Regions from separate parts of the Zestomonas ipomoeae genome, predicted to be linked through region 3. Evidence: predicted binding sites of a transcription regulator. Region 3 holds the regulator's gene; each other region holds the start of a gene.
The links. Region 3 encodes LexA, which represses DNA repair genes until DNA is damaged. Its sites were predicted from a motif close to CTGTNTNNNNANACAG; they were not measured.

Region 1 (5,277 bases), on a different contig from region 3:
CGGCCGGCACCACGTTCCATTGCTCCGCCAGGGGGATCGCCTGCGGCACATCGACCTCGACCTCGCGCGGCTCGATGGAGAACATCCGGTCGAAGCCCGCATTGGCGGCCGGCTCGTCTATGAGCTGCGCGTAGTCGCGCACCAGCGACATCTTCTTGTAGTTGAAGTTGGCCAGGGTCACCTGGGTCAGGTCGATGTCCCAGGCGTACTTGTGGCCCTCTTCCCTGGCCAGGCCGTAGGTCAGGCTCTGCGCGCTGTTGTCACTGGCCACGGCATGCCGCAGGTCGCTCTTGGCGGTAGGCTGGAAGCCCACTGCATCGCGGAGGGGCGATAGCGAGGGTTCGACCCACTGGCGGAACAGTGCGAGGCCCAGGGGGCGATAGTCGTTGCGGTCGTAGCTGAAGTCGGGGCGATTGGGAATCGACGACACCGGCTTGTAGCCGCGCCGACGCTGGAAATGCTGCAGTCGCTGGACGGCCTTCTGGTGGATCAGCCGGATGGCCGGCTTGCTTTGCAGGCGCAGTTCCACGCTCGGTTCGCTCTGGTGAATCTGCCGGCTGAGATCGGCATGCACCTCGGCGATCGTGGTTTTCTGCAGGTCCACGGTCTCAGGCAGCTGGATATCGTAGAGCTGGCGCAATTGATGGCGCAGCACGGGGTTGAACTCGGCCTGGCTCTCGTCGCATTGCAGGACGTATTGGTCCCGTACGCCTTTCTTCTTCACCAGCTCCACCGGTAGCCACAGCAGCGGAGACAGGATGCGCTCTTCGGGAAACTCCTTCAGGTTGTGCCAGCGCATGAATGCCAGCACCAGGCGCAGGTTGCTGAAGCCATATTCGGCGCGGTCGCGGCGGGTCTCTTGGATGAGGCGGTCGAGGGACGATGGAAGGTATGCCTGTTCTTCGAGGCGCAGCCATTTCTGCAGGCTGATCGGCTTGCCGCTCAGCACTTGCTCGGCGAAGTTGCCGCTCCAGGTGCAAAGTTCCTCGGCGCGGATGCTCTCCAGGTGCAGGACCAGTGGAACGCTGGCGACGGTCAGGTTGACGTTGGCCTGGGTCGGGCGGAAGTGCAGCAGGCGATTGCGCCGCGACAGGTCGAACAGGCGATCGCGCAAGTGCTCCAGCACGGCCGTGCGCCGCGAGCCTGGACCCTTGATGCCGGTCAGCAGGCCTTCGACATCCAGCCCGGTGGGCTGGTCGCGCCAGTGTTCCAGGCGACGGATGAGCGCGCCCAGGTTGCTTGCCCGTTGGTGGCGATTGAGCTCGGTCATCTCGACGATGGTGCCGGCCAATACGGGGTTGAGCTGCGGGGCGATCTCGAAGAGGTTGCGCCGATGCGAGGCAAAGCCCTGCAGGTCTTCTTCGTTGCGCAAGTCCAGGCCGCAGGCCAGGCACGCCAGGATCTGGCCAAGGTGGAAAATGTCGGTGATCGGGTCATGGTGGTCGACCAGTTGTTCCCACGAGCGGAAGCCGGTGACGAACACCGGCTTGGCGATCTCCTGCTCTTCCGTTTCCTGCACTTGCAGGTTGTCCTCCGTGACGCCATGTTCGGCGTCGTAGGTCCGGCGCAGCTCGCCGATGACATTCAGCGCCGAGCTGTGCATGGGCTGCACGTCGCGCAGGCGCTTGGGGGCATACCTTGGCTCGTCGCCTTGCGGATTGCGCAGACACAGCGAACCTTGCGCGTCTTGCAGCACCGATCCGGCATTCAATTGTGCGACTCGACCCTTGTCGTGAAGACGTGCGGTCTCGCGCATCAACGGCAGGACCAGATGCAGCACATCGTCGATGGGCATCTGGGCGTTGGCTTTGGAGGCCAGCAGCTGGCCGAGCGTCAGTTCGGATTGTTGCTCGCTCATGCGCTGGTGCCCTCCTTCATGGCTTTGCCGAGCTTGGCCAGTTCGCGCCTGCTCAATTTCAGGTCGCGCCTGAGTATCTTCAGAAAGGCCTCCCGGCCGCCTAGTTCGACCGCCATGCCGGCTGCCTGCAACAAGGCGTGGTCTCGCAGGTCTTCATCGACCAGGGCCAGGTCCAGCAGCAGGTAATGCAGGTACTCCTGCACGTTGGTGTCGATGCGTTGGGCATCGAGCGTGGCCAGGTCGATGGGGGGATGATTGTCGGACCAGTCGGGAAAGAACTGCTGCACCTGGCTCATGACCGGCTCGGAACGCAAGGAAGGCTCGCGCAGAAAACGCGCAATGAAACCGCGTGTGATGTCCGTCAGCGCCACCTGGCCGGTGAGGTCCAGGTTGGTGAGTTGCAACGGGCCACGCAGGCGCCGGTGCAGCCAGTCATCGAGCTGCGCGTCCTGCCGCCACCACAGGTCGATCGCCTGTGAGCGCAGGAACGACTCAGGATGAGAGTCCCCCTGGGATACCTGGCCAGCCTTGCCGTCGAGCTCCAGAGCCTGCTGCAGGTAGGCATCGGCATCGACGTCGGCGATCCCGGTATGCACCTTGACCAGCATGGAAATCGTGGCCTTGGCGGACTGCGCGGCGAGAGCGGCCCCGCGGTCGGCGTACAGTTCGGTGTGCAGGCCGTAGAGACGCGCGGTTTCGAGGTAACTGGGGTTTCGGCTGTTCGACACCGCGCTATGGTTGAGCACGCGATCAGCGATGAGGTATTCGCCGCCGTGCTCGGACCAGAGGTGGTAGTGGGCCATTTCATGCCCCAGCAGTGCGAGCAGTTCGGTGCTTTGCAGGCGTTCCAGGACAGGCCCCTCCAGCACGATGTGGGCTTCGCCCGGCAGGAAGTAGAGCGTCGCGTTCATGCTCGAGCCGTTCGCCTGGTAAAGCGTCACCGGCGCATCGATCTGCAAGTTTTCCAAGGCTTGCCGGCAAAGCTCGTAGACCGGAGCGTGGCTTGTCGGAGCCAGCCGGTAGGTGTCGCGCAGCAGCTGTGCGCGCACTTCGTTGCTGTGTTGCTCCTGCACGCTGAGGGAGGAGGCCCAGGCCCAGACGTCCGGCTCCCAGTCTTTCAGATACGCCAAGACTTCAGACTGATAGGGCAGAGGATTCAGTCTGTCGATTGCTGCCGCTGCAGTGACCACCGTGCATACGTCCCTGTAGTGAATGAGGCGCCCTTATAGCACGTCCAGGCGCGCCAAGCCCTTGTCCTGCCGCAGAAGTGGGGAGCGCCTCATGCTCTGCAGCCGGGTGCGCTCCGGTTCCCGTTCGGCTGGGAAGGCCTGCCAGTGCTGCCGAGCCCGCTGGGCCGTGGCGGCTTTCGCACGGTTCTGTTTCGGCCTTCCGTCGCCCGGCGGGGCTGTCACATTGGCATCGCCGGATATCTCTGTTATCTGTATATATATACAGTCGTATGGCGGTTCCCTTGCATGTGCCCGATTCTTTTTCCCGACCCTGCAGCAGGGCTGTGGCGTTCCTGTCCATCGCTTCGGCTGCCCGGTTTGGCATTGCCGAGGGGGATGTCATGGGGGCGGTGATTGCGCTCGATTCGCTGCTGCACCAGCGGCGTGTCTGGAAGGGGCAGTCGCTGGAGGTGCCCCTCGGGACCCAGCCGACCGGGCATACCCTGTTGGATGCGCTGTTGCCGAACGGCGGCTGGCCGGAGGCTGCGCTCAGCGAGTTGTTGCTGCCGGCCGACGGCCTTGGCGAGTTGCGCTTACTGTGGCCGACCCTGGCACGCTTGACCCGCGCCGAGGAGCGGGTCGTGCTGGTGGCCCCGCCCCATGTGCCGTACCCCCATGCCTGGCAGGCCGCAGGCGTGGACCTGCGCTGGCTGGCGTGGGTGGAGGCGAGTGGTCGGGACGCCCTGTGGGCTGCGGAGCAGTGCTTGCGCTCGGGCAGCTGCGGGGCCGTGCTGTGCTGGCCGCAGCAGGCGGACGACCGTGCCCTGCGCCGTTTGCAGGTGGCGGCCGAGACAGGGCAGACCCTGGCCTTTGCCTATCGCCCGTTGCGCGAGGCGGTGAATCCGTCGCCAGCGGCGCTGCGCATCGCCGTCGAGGGGCGGCCGGCGCAGTTGCGGGTGCTCAAGTGCCGTGGCGGGCTGGCTCCAGCCACCGCCATTCCTTGGCAATGAGGCCGTTATGCGTTGGGCATGCATATTGTTGCCGCAGCTGGCTCTGGATGGCGTCTTGCGTGGCCGGGAGGAGGGCGGCGAGCCCTTGGCGCTGGTGACCGGCACGCCGCAGCGCCGGGTGCTGCAAACGGTCAACCGGGCTGCCCGTGCGCTTGGCCTGCGCCCTGGCCAGTCGCTGGCCGCAGCCCATGCGCTGACGCGGGATTTCACCGCGATCGAATACGACCCGAGCGAGGTCGAGCGCTGGCAGCGCTTTCTGGCGGCCTGGGCATACCGTTTCAGTTCCCACGTCAGCCTGCACTACCCGCGGGTGTTGCTGCTGGAAGTGGAGTCCAGCTTCACGCTGTTCGGTCCTTGGCCGCGTTTCGAGGCGCGTCTGCGCGATGAGCTGACGGCGCTGGGCTTTCGCCATCGCATCGTGGCGGCCCCCAACCCGGTGGCGGCGCGCGTGTTGGCCAATGTCCATGACGGACTGGGCGTGGCGGACGCAGAGAGCCTGCGCGGAGCCTTGGAGCGCATGCCCGTCGAGCGCGCCGGCTTCAGCCGCGAAGCGGCATCGGCATTTTCCCGCATGGGCTTGCGCACGCTTCGCCAGGTGCTGGCGTTGCCGCGGGATACCGTGGCCCGGCGCTTTGCGCCGGAGGTGCTGGGACATCTGGACAGGCTGCTCGGAAAGCGAGCGCTGGCGCTGGACTGCTACCTGCCGCCGGACGAATTCGACGTGCGCATCGAGCTGAATTTCGAGGTGGCATCGCACCAGGCCCTGCTGTTTCCGGTGCGCCGGCTGACGGCCGACTTGGCTGCGTTTCTCGCCGGGCGCGACAGCGGGGTACAGCGTTTCACCCTGCATCTGGAGCACCGGGAAGGCGCGGACTCGCAGGTGCCGGTCGGCCTGCTCGGTGCCGAGCGCGAGGCTGCCATGCTCTTCGAGGTGGCGCGCGGGCGGCTGGAGCAACTGCAGGTGCCCGCACCGGTACAAGCGGTGCGCCTGGTGGCCCGGGAGCTGTCCGCCTTTGTCCCGCAGCATCGCGAACTGTTCGATGAGCGCCCGCAACAGTCGCTACCCTGGGAGCAACTGCGCGAACGCCTGCGGGCGCGGTTGGGGGATGCAGCGGTGCACGGCCTGGGCGCCCATGCCGATCATCGTCCCGAGCACGCCTGGCAGCCGGAGCCAGCAGCCGGACCCACAATGCCGGGGCCCGACGTGCTGCGCCCCGGCTGGCTTCTGCGCGAGGCGCTG
Region 2 (5,277 bases), on a different contig from region 3:
TTTCCTTGACCTCTTCGAACTCGGCGTCGACCACGTCGTCACCGGCCGGCTTGGCCTCCTCGGCACCCGGCGCCGCGGCGCCCTGCTCCGCCTGCTCGGCATACATCTTCTGCGCCAGCGGCGTGGTGGCCTGGGACAGGGCGTTCATCTTGGCCTCGATCTCGTCCTTGCTGTCGCCCTTGAGCGCGACCTCGAGGTCGCCGATGGCTTTCTCGATGGCGCCCTTCTCATCGGCACTGACCTTGTCGCCAGCATCGGCCACCATCTTGCGGGTCGCATGCACCAGCTGGTCGCCCTGGTTGCGCGCGGTTGCCAGCTCCTCGAACTTGCGATCCTCCTCGGCGTTGGCCTCGGCATCGCGCACCATTTGCTCGATTTCTTCCTCGGACAGGCCGGAGTTAGCCTTGATCACGATGGACTGCTGCTTGCCGGTGGCCTTGTCCTTCGCCCCCACATGCAGGATGCCATTGGCGTCGATATCGAAGGTCACCTCGATCTGCGGCACGCCACGCGGTGCCGGCGGAATCTCGGCCAGGTCGAACTTGCCGAGCGACTTGTTCTGCGCAGCCTGCTTGCGCTCGCCCTGCAGCACATGAATGGTCACCGCACTCTGGTTGTCGTCGGCAGTGGAGAACACCTGCGACTTCTTGGTCGGGATAGTAGTGTTCTTCTCGATCAGCGGGGTCATGACCCCGCCCAGGGTTTCGATGCCCAGGGTCAGCGGGGAAACGTCGAGCAGCAGCACGTCCTTGACATCGCCGGCCAGCACCGCGCCCTGGATGGCAGCACCGATGGCCACGGCCTCGTCCGGGTTGACGTCCTTGCGCGCTTCCTTGCCGAAGAATTCGGCCACCTTCTTCTGCACCAGCGGCATGCGGGTCTGACCACCGACCAGGATCACGTCGTCGATCTTGCCCACATCGATACCGGCATCCTTGAGAGCGATGCGGCACGGCTCGATGGTGCGCTCCACCAGGTCTTCCACCAGCGACTCCAGCTTGGCGCGGGAGATCTTCACGTTCAGGTGCTTCGGCCCGGAGGCATCGGCGGTGATGTACGGCAGGTTGACATCGGTCTGCTGGCTGGAGGACAGCTCGATCTTGGCTTTCTCGGCGGCTTCCTTCAGGCGCTGCATGGCCAGCGGGTCGCCCTTGAGGTTCATGCCGGTTTCTTTCTTGAATTCGTCGACGAGGTAGTCGATCAGGCGGATGTCGAAGTCCTCGCCACCGAGGAAGGTGTCACCGTTGGTGGCCAGCACTTCGAACTGGTGCTCGCCGTCGACTTCGGCGATCTCGATCACCGACACGTCGAAGGTACCGCCCCCCAGGTCGTAGACGATCACGGTGTGGTCGCCCTTGGCCTTGTCCATGCCGTAGGCCAGCGCGGCGGCGGTCGGCTCGTTGATGATGCGCTTGACGTCCAGGCCCGCGATGCGCCCGGCGTCCTTGGTGGCCTGGCGCTGGCTGTCGTTGAAGTAGGCCGGCACGGTGATCACCGCTTCGGTCACGGCCTCGCCGAGGTAGTCTTCGGCGGTCTTCTTCATCTTCTTCAGCACTTCGGCGGAAATCTGCGGCGGCGCCATTTTCTGGCCCTTCACTTCCACCCAGGCGTCGCCGTTGTCGGCCTTGACGATCTTGTACGGCACCATCTGGATGTCTTTCTGCACCACGCCCTCTTCGAAGCGGCGGCCGATCAGGCGCTTCACCGCATACAGGGTGTTATGCGGGTTGGTCACCGCCTGGCGCTTGGCGGACTGGCCGACCAGGGTTTCACCGTCGTTGGTGTAGGCGATGATCGACGGCGTGGTACGCGCACCCTCGGCGTTCTCGATCACTTTGACGCTGCCGTTTTCCATGATGGCGACGCAGGAGTTGGTGGTCCCCAGGTCAATACCGATGATTTTGCCCATGTTTCATTCTCCCGAAATTTGGCTTTTGCAGCGGCTCACGATGCAAGCCGCGGTAGTAGGTAAACGCTTGACTCAACAGATGGGGGCCTGACGGCGAATTTCAAGCCTGCTCGTCGATCGACGGTGGCGCCTGCTCCGGCGCCTTGCTGACCACGACCATCGCCGGGCGCAGCAGGCGCCCGTTGAGCAGATAGCCCTTCTGGAACACCTTAAGCACGCTGCCCGGTTCGGCATGGGTGCTTTCCTCCATCGCCATCGCCTGATGGTGCTCGGCATTGAACGGCGCACCATGGGGGTCGACCGGCTCGACCTGATAACGGCGCAGCGTGTCGTGGAACATCTTCAGGGTCAGCTCCATGCCCTCGCGCATCGGCCGCAGCGACTCGTCATCGGCGCTCGACAGTTCGAGGCCGCGCTCCAGGCTGTCGACGACCGGCAGCAGGTCGTTGGCGAATCGCTCCAGCGCGAACTTGTGCGCCTTCTCGACATCCTGCTCGGCGCGGCGACGCACGTTCTGCAAATCGGCCGCCACGCGCAGAGCCTGATCCTGAGCGGCCGCGAGCTGCTCTTCCAGTGCCTGCACGCGGGCAGCAAGGTCGTCGCTCGGGGTAGCCTCCGCGGCGTTCGCCTCGGCGGATTGCGTATCCAGGGTCTGTTCGTCAGCCATGCCTCTCTCCTCTCGAAAACGGGTTGCAGGCCGTAGCCCGCCGGTGTCGCCTATATGGGGACAGAAAACGCCGATTCAAGGCCGTCACAGCGAAGGCGCGACAGACTTTTCTCGACCACCGGTAGCCAGACACTTGAACACGCCTCTCATTGTACTGTACAAATACACAGTCATCGCACCTCGGGAGCCGCGCCATGCTGGTCCACCTGTCCGTTCATAATTACGCCATCGTCGAGCACCTCGATCTCGAACTGGATGGCGGCATGTCGGTGATCACCGGCGAAACCGGCGCCGGCAAATCGATCATGCTCGACGCCCTCGGATTGTGCCTCGGCGACCGCGCCGACAGTGGCGTGGTGCGCCCCGGCGCGGACAAGGCGGACATCCTCGCCAGCTTCGATCTGACGGACATTCCCGAAGCCCGCGCCTGGCTGGACGAGCGCGACCTGGACAACGACGGGCCCTGCATCCTGCGCCGGGTGATTACTGCCGAAGGGCGTTCCCGGGGCTACATCAATGGCGCCCCCTGCCCACAAGGCGATCTCAAAAGCCTGGGCGAGCTGCTGATCGATATCCATAGCCAGCATGAACACCAGTCGCTGTTGAAAACCGACACCCACCGACGCCTGCTCGACGCCTACGCCGGCGCCGGCGAACTGGCCCGCCAGGTGCAGCTTGCCGCGCAGCGCTGGCGACAAACCCGCCAGGAGCTGGAGCGGCTATCCAGCAGCGGGGATGAGCAGCGCGCGCGCCAGCAATTGCTCAGCTACCAGTTGGAGGAACTGGAGAATCTCGCCCTGGGCGAAGGCGAACTGGACCATCTGGAGCAAGAGCACAAGGCCTTGAGCAATGCCGAGCAATTGCTTGGCGCCTGCCGCCAGGTATTGGAACTCTGCAGTGAAAGCGATGCCGGCAATGTGCTCTCCGCCCTGACCGCCAGCCTGAATCGACTCAATGCGTTCCACAGCCAACCGGGCGCACTCGGCGAAGCCGCCAATCTGCTGAGCAGTGCGCAGATCCAAGTCGAAGAAGCAGTCGGCGAGCTCAATCGCTTTCTTGACCACTTCGATGCCGACCCCGAGCGCCAGCAGCAACTGGAGGAGCGTCTCGATGCTATTTATACGCTGGCGCGCAAGCATCGCATCCAACCCACCGAACTGCACGAACTGCAACAACGTCTGCTGGAAGAGCTGGAAAGCCTGAGTGCCGATGACGAGGCGGTTGAGCGGTTGAACGAGGAATTGGCCTCCTACGCGCGCCACTTCCAGGAGAAGGCCGGCGAACTCAGTGGACTGCGTCGCGAGGCGGCTGGACGACTGGCCGCCGCTGTGGAAGCGGAAATGCAGCGCCTGGGCATGCCCGGCGGGCGCTTCAGCATCGAGCTGCGTGACAACGTCGCCGAAGAGCCGCTGCCGAACGGCCTGGAACAGGTAGAGTTCCTGGTCAGCGCCAACCCCGGCCAACCATTGAAGGCGCTGGCTAAGGTCGCCTCCGGAGGCGAGCTGTCGCGCATCAGCCTGGCGATACAGGTCATCACCGCGCAAACCTCACGGGTGCCGACCCTGGTATTCGATGAAGTGGACGTCGGCATTGGCGGCCCCACCGCCGAAGTAGTGGGTCAGTTGCTGCGCCGCCTTGGCGAGCGCGGCCAGGTGCTCACCGTTACTCACCTGCCGCAAGTCGCTGCGCAGGGACATCAGCACCTGTTCGTGCACAAGCTGCGCGGCAGCGACGAGACCCGCACGGCGGTAGCCAAACTCGACGGTTCGCAGCGTATCGAAGAGATTGCCCGCATGCTCGGCGGCCTGGATCTGACCGAAGAATCACTGGCGCACGCCCGCAAGATGGTCGATACCGCGCAGGCGTGACCCCTTCACCGCCCCCGGAAACGAGAAGGCGGCCCTGAGGCCGCCTGTTCAATCATTCACACCGAGCCATCAGCTCTTCTTGCGCACATAGAGCACCAGGTTGTGATCGACCAACTCGAAACCGTGCTCACGGACGATTTCCTTCTGCCGCTTCTCGATCTCGGGATCGATGAATTCGATCACCTCGCCGGTATCGACGCAGACCATGTGGTCGTGATGGCCACTGTCGGCCAATTCGAATACCGCATGGCCGCCATCGAAATTGTGGCGAACCACCAGGCCGGCTGCTTCGAACTGGGTCAGCACGCGGTATACGGTAGCCAGGCCGACGTCCTCACCCGCTTCCATCAACGCCTTGTAGACATCCTCAGCGCTCATGTGGCGCTGCTCGGCGGCATCGAGCATCTGCAGGATCTTGACCCGCGGCAGGGTCACCTTGAGGCCGGCTTTGCGTAATTCGCTATTTTCAACCATGGTCAGCTTTCTCTTGGATGCTGCTTCGCAGCTTCCTTTAATGCGGGTATGATCAGGGACTTAAGTTGCCCAGCCAAGATAGTGGAAGTCACCCACCGATGCAAAAAACCAAGCTCTTGCTGACCAGCCTCAGCCTCGCAGGACTGTTCGCACTCGCCGGTTGTTCATTCCCCGGGGTTTATAAAATCGACATTCAGCAGGGCAATGTCGTGACGCAGGACATGATAGACCAGTTGCGCCCGGGAATGACCCGACGCCAAGTGCGGTTTATCATGGGCAACCCATTGATTACCGACACCTTCCACGCCAATCGCTGGGATTACCTCTACAGCATCCAACCCGGCGGCCGCCAGCGCCTG
Region 3 (5,277 bases):
ATAATGGCGTAGACAGTCATTGGTTCTTCCTTAGTCGATCAAATGGGCGGCCCGCAGGGCGCCAAGGGCAGCGAGCCAGCGGGGATCCTGGCGATATTCGAGGGACGGCCAGGCGCTGCGACGCATGCGCGCCAGCCGCTCGGACGGCCTTGCCTTGAGCCGCTGCAAGGCACACAAGGCAAGCTCGGCGGCAGCACGGTCGTTGCACACCAGCCCCATGTCGCAGCCGGCGCCAAGCGCCGCCTCGATGCGCCCGGCGGCATCGCCAGCCACTTGGGCACCCGCCATGGACAGGTCGTCGCTGAAGATCACCCCGGAAAACTTCAGCTCGCCCCGCAGGATGTCCCGCAACCAACGCCGGGAAAATCCTGCGGGCTGCGCATCGACCTGAGGATAGATCACATGGGCCGGCATCACGGCATCCAGCTGGGCAGCCAGACGGGCGAAAGGCAGCATGTCGACGGCACGAATCTGCTCCAGGCTGCGCTCATCGGTGGGAATTGCCACGTGCGAGTCGGCCTCGGCCCAGCCATGCCCGGGGAAATGCTTGCCGGTGCAGGCCATGCCTGCCGCGCGCATGCCGCGAATGAACGCCGCAATCAGTTGCGAGGCCCGCTCGGGGTCGCTCTCGAAGGCACGGCTACCGATCACCGCGCTGCGCTGGTGGTCGAGGTCCAGCACCGGCGCGAAGCTGAAATCCAACCCTGCAGCCAACACTTCGGTGGCCATCAGCCAGCCGACTTGCTCGGCAAGCCCCGCCGCATCGGGGGTGTCGGCAATCGCACGCATCGCCGGCAGGCGCAGGAAGCCCTGGCGCAAGCGCTGCACGCGCCCGCCCTCCTGATCCACTGCGAGCAGAATATCCGGACGCACGGCACGAATCGCTTCACACAGCTCGCGCACCTGACGCGGATGCTCGATGTTGCGGCCGAACAGGATCAGCCCACCCACTTCGGGTTGACGCAGCAACTGCCGATCCTCGGCGGTCAGCCAGGTGCCGCCGACATCCAGCATCAAAGAGCCTTGCAGGCTTGAAGTCATACAGAGAAATCCTTAACCGAGTTCTGCCGCGGCCCAGTCCGGACACGGCGCGTCTTCGATACGCACGGGGCAGTGCAGCGGCACCCGCTCATAGAGCTCCAGCAGGTCGGCATTGCGCACGCGCACGCAACCATGGGAGCCGGGCACGCCCATGGGCTCACTGTCCGGCGTGCCATGCAAATAGACATAGCGGCGAAAGGTATCGACCTCGCCGAGCCGATTGCGCCCCGGCTCGCAGCCACTGAGCCAGAGAATGCGCGTCAGTATCCAGTCGCGCCCAGGGAACTGCCGGTGCAGATCTGGCGTCCAGACTTCACCGGTCCAGCGCCGGCCACGCAGCACCGCCCCCTCCGGTAGGCCATCGCCGATCTTGGCCCGCACTTGGTGCAAGCCCCGCGGCGTGCAGCCGGATCCATTGCGTTCGCCTCCGCCATTGGTGGCAGTGGAAACCGGAAGGCGAAGCAGCAGGCGACCGTCGGCGAAGCCATAGAGGCGCTGGTCGGCAAGGGAAACATGGAGAAAATCGAGGGGGCGCATGGGCCGCTAGCTTAGCCGATCAGACCGGCCAGCGCCCACACCGAAACATCAAAGCTTGGCGGTCGCCGCCGTCGCCTTGCTGCGCGGCTTCAATTGCGCCGTGGCGAGACGCTCATCGCTGACGCCGCTCTCCGCGCGCATGCCCGCAGCCAGGAACGGCACCATCAGCCGCATGACCTGTTCGATCGAGGTGTTCACTCCGAAATCATTCTCGGCAATGGCACGCAGCGCCTTAATACCGGACATGCTGAACGCCGCCGCGCCGAGCATGAAATGCACCCGCCAGAACAGTTCGATCGGCGGAATGCGCGGCGCGGCCTCATGCACCAATTGCATGTAGCGACGGAATACCTTGCCGTACATATCTTCCAGATAGCGACGCAGGTGCCCCTGACTCTGGCTGAAAGCCAGGCCCAGCAAGCGCATGAAGATTGAAAGATCGTTACCACTGCGAGGCTTAACCGCCAGGGCCTGTTCCACCAGTATTTCCAGAAGCTCTTCCAGACTGGCCCTGGACTCAGGCTTGGCCTGGCGGCGATCGAGTTCCTTTTCCAGGCTGACGCAGAACGGCCCGAGAAAGCGAGAGAAAACCGCCTGGATCAAGGCCTTCTTCGAACCGAAGTGATAATTGACCGCAGCCAGGTTGACCCCGGCTTTGCTGGTAATCAACCGAAGCGAAGTCTCGGCAAAGCCCTTCTCCGCGAACAGTTGTTCAGCGGCATCGAGAATGCGCTCGACGGTTTCTGATTGGGCCATGACTACTCACCTGACAAACACTTGTTTGAAACATACGTTTCAGCCCGTCGCCTTGTCAAGTCACAGAGTCCGATTTTGGCTGACCGGTCAGGGACATCGACCGCATGCGCAATAAAAGCGAGACGACCGGTCGCGGCAATAGGTTACACCTCCCACCTCGTTCGCGGTCTGGGCAAATCGATCGCCGGAAAAATAGAAGATTGCCAAGCCTCGATCACTGTATATAATCCCAGCAACTGTATAAAAAGACAGAGCCCACGACATGCTGAAGCTGACGCCCCGCCAGAGCGAGATCCTCGCCTTTATCAAGCGCTGCATCGAAGACAACGGCTACCCGCCAACCCGCGCAGAGATCGCCCAGGAACTTGGCTTCAAATCACCCAATGCCGCCGAGGAACACCTGAAGGCACTGGCACGCAAGGGCGCCATCGAGATGACACCCGGTGCCTCACGAGGCATTCGCATACCTGGATTCGAGCCCAGCAGCGAAACCGACGGATTACCAGTGATCGGTCGCGTAGCCGCCGGCGCTCCCATCCTGGCTCAGCAAAATATCGAGGACTCCTGCAAGATCAACCCGTCTTTTTTCCATCCTCGCGCCGACTACTTGCTGCGGGTTCGCGGTATGAGCATGAAAGACATCGGGATTTTCGACGGGGACTTGCTGGCCGTGCACAGCACTCCGGAAGCGCGCAACGGCCAAGTCGTGGTCGCGCGACTGGACGACGAGGTTACGGTGAAGCGCTTCAAGCGTGAGGGCGACAAGGTCTGGCTGATCGCCGAGAACCCCGAGTTCGCTCCGATCGAGGTGGATCTGCAGCAGCAGGACCTGGTGATAGAAGGTTTGAGCGTCGGCGTTATTCGCCGCTAGAGGAACGGTCATGCTGTATCAACAGACGCTTGAGCGCACACAACTGCCCCTGTTCGGCACCTTTCTAACCCCAAGGGAAGCAACTCCATCGCCGAAGGAGATGACGGATATCGGCTCGCCTGCCTTCAGCGAACTGGCATTGAGTGGAGCAGCCGGCCATTGCCTGCACCTGCTGGCACCGATCTTGCGCGAACTGAGCGAGGAAGCCGATGCGCGCTGGCTGACGCTGATCGCACCCCCAGCCAGCCTCACGCAGAGCTGGTTGCGGGAAGCCGGGCTGAATCGCGAGCGCATTCTGCTCCTTCGGCCACGCGGCAGCCAGAGCGCGACCGAACTGGCTTGCGAAGCGCTACGCCTGGGCCGCAGCCATACGGTAGTGAGCTGGCTGGCTCCGCTCTCATCACAAACAAGACAGCGACTGGCTGCGAGCGCCACTGAGGGCAATGCGCAAAGCCTGAATATTTGCCTGGGCTGAAAAACCCATATGCACAAGGATGTGCACCGCTTGAAGCGTGATCCGCTCAGTGCAGGACTCGCGCGCCCTCATCCTCTCGCTCGAAGTCGCCTTCAGCCAAACGGCCGGCCATCTGCACGCCGACGTTCAACATGGCTTTGGCAACCTCCACATGATGACCTTGCAAGAAGGCCTTGGCATCGGCGGAGAAATCCAAGGTGACCAATGCCTCTTCGTCATCTGCGCGACGCAATGCAATGCGCCCGTCGGGCAGTTCTACGATTTCCAGGAAGGAGGTGGGCATAGGTCAGTTCTCAGGCAAAGGCCCCCTATTGTACCAGCCGATACCGCCAGGCCCTAGCCCGGTGCGGCCCGTTCAGCACTCCGTGAGGGTTTCCCGAAAACGCAGCGCCAGCTCCTTTAGACGTTGGCGCCAGTCTTCCAGCTGCTCACGCGCCAGCGGCTGCTCCTGCTCGTCGAGGCTTATCGCTTGGATCAGCGGCAAGCCTGGATCATGCTTGGCCTTCCTGGGCGGCTTCGGCGGCAGGAACAATGCGTCATAGGCAGCTAGCAGCTGCGCCAGCCAGGTTTCCGGCTGTTGCGTCAATTCCACCAACTCCGCCAACTCCGGGCTCGGGGCCGCGTCCAGCACAGACTGGGTCAACAAAGACTCGGCACGCTCTGCATCAGCCTCAGGCAGGCGATAGAAGCCGGCGATTTCATGGCAAAGGCCCAGCACAGCGCCATACAGGTGGAACAGCGAGGCCTCGCGCTCGGCCTGGATCAGCGCTTGCGCATTCATGGCACGACCGGCTTCGGCCTGGCGCCAGGCATCCAGCGCCAGTCCAGCGAAATACAGCTTCTGGTTGGTTCGGGTATAGAGCTCGTGGGCCATTGCGGCAGCCTCCGATGGGGATGATCGCTGACCGCCCGGTCGGGCGGTTAATCGACTATACGCGCGCCCGCCACGGGCGCGCGTAGGGCACGATCAGCGCTTGTCTTCGACCTTCCACTTGCCGCCGTCGTAGAACGCTCGCCAGCCCGTGGGCTTGCCGTCCACTTCGGACTGCACATACTGCTCCTTGGTCTTGCGGCTGAAGCGGATCACCGCCGGACGGCCGTCCGGGTCTTTCTGCGGTGCACTGAGCAGGAAATGGTACTTGGGGTCCAGCTCATCCTTGTGTGGAACGATTTCGCTTACCAGTGGCGCACGGGTTTCGCGATTCTTCGGAAACTGGCTGGCGGCGAGGAACAATCCGGACGCCCCGTCACGCAGCACGTAGACGTCATCGACCTTCTCGCACTTGAGTTCCGGCATTTTGATCGCATCCATCTTCGGCGGCGCCGGCTCGCCACTCTTCAGCAGCTTGCGGGTGTTCTTGCAACTCGCATTGGTGCAGCCGAAGAACTTGCCGAAGCGACCGGTCTTCAATTGCATCTGACTGCCGCACTTATCGCACTCCAGGCTCGGCCCCTCGTAACCCTTGATGCGGAACTGCCCTTGCTCGACCTCGTAGCCGGCGCAATCCGGATTGTTGCCGCAGATGTGCAGCTTGCGCGTTTCATCCAGCAGATAGGCATCCATGGCCGTGGCACAGATCGGGCAGCGATGCTTGCC

Region 1: the regulator LexA is predicted to act here: its motif matches at 3,298-3,313, upstream of imuA (translesion DNA synthesis-associated protein ImuA).
Region 2: the regulator LexA is predicted to act here: its motif matches at 2,731-2,746, upstream of recN (DNA repair protein RecN).

Annotation. Positions count from the first base shown of each region.
Region 1 covers NZ_JBSKHQ010000019.1:67,124-72,400, forward strand. The annotation lists gene ACWKV7_RS18785 (AAA domain-containing protein) at 1-1,858, opposite strand, end outside; gene ACWKV7_RS18790 (M48 family metalloprotease) at 1,855-2,988, opposite strand; gene imuA (translesion DNA synthesis-associated protein ImuA) at 3,429-4,037, shown strand; gene ACWKV7_RS18800 (Y-family DNA polymerase) at 4,045-5,277, shown strand, end outside.
Region 2 covers NZ_JBSKHQ010000027.1:15,264-20,540, reverse strand. The annotation lists gene dnaK (molecular chaperone DnaK) at 1-1,909, opposite strand, end outside; gene grpE (nucleotide exchange factor GrpE) at 2,010-2,576, opposite strand; gene recN (DNA repair protein RecN) at 2,771-4,444, shown strand; gene fur (ferric iron uptake transcriptional regulator) at 4,514-4,918, opposite strand; gene ACWKV7_RS21895 (outer membrane protein assembly factor BamE) at 5,017-5,277, shown strand, end outside.
Region 3 covers NZ_JBSKHQ010000001.1:517,083-522,359, forward strand. The annotation lists gene ACWKV7_RS02320 (S-methyl-5'-thioinosine phosphorylase) at 1-20, opposite strand, end outside; gene nagZ (beta-N-acetylhexosaminidase) at 31-1,029, opposite strand; gene ACWKV7_RS02330 (L,D-transpeptidase family protein) at 1,054-1,578, opposite strand; gene ACWKV7_RS02335 (TetR/AcrR family transcriptional regulator) at 1,627-2,334, opposite strand; gene lexA (transcriptional repressor LexA) at 2,597-3,205, shown strand; gene sulA (SOS-induced cell division inhibitor SulA) at 3,216-3,680, shown strand; gene ACWKV7_RS02350 (hypothetical protein) at 3,727-3,963, opposite strand; gene ACWKV7_RS02355 (DUF6586 family protein) at 4,036-4,554, opposite strand; gene topA (type I DNA topoisomerase) at 4,648-5,277, opposite strand, start outside.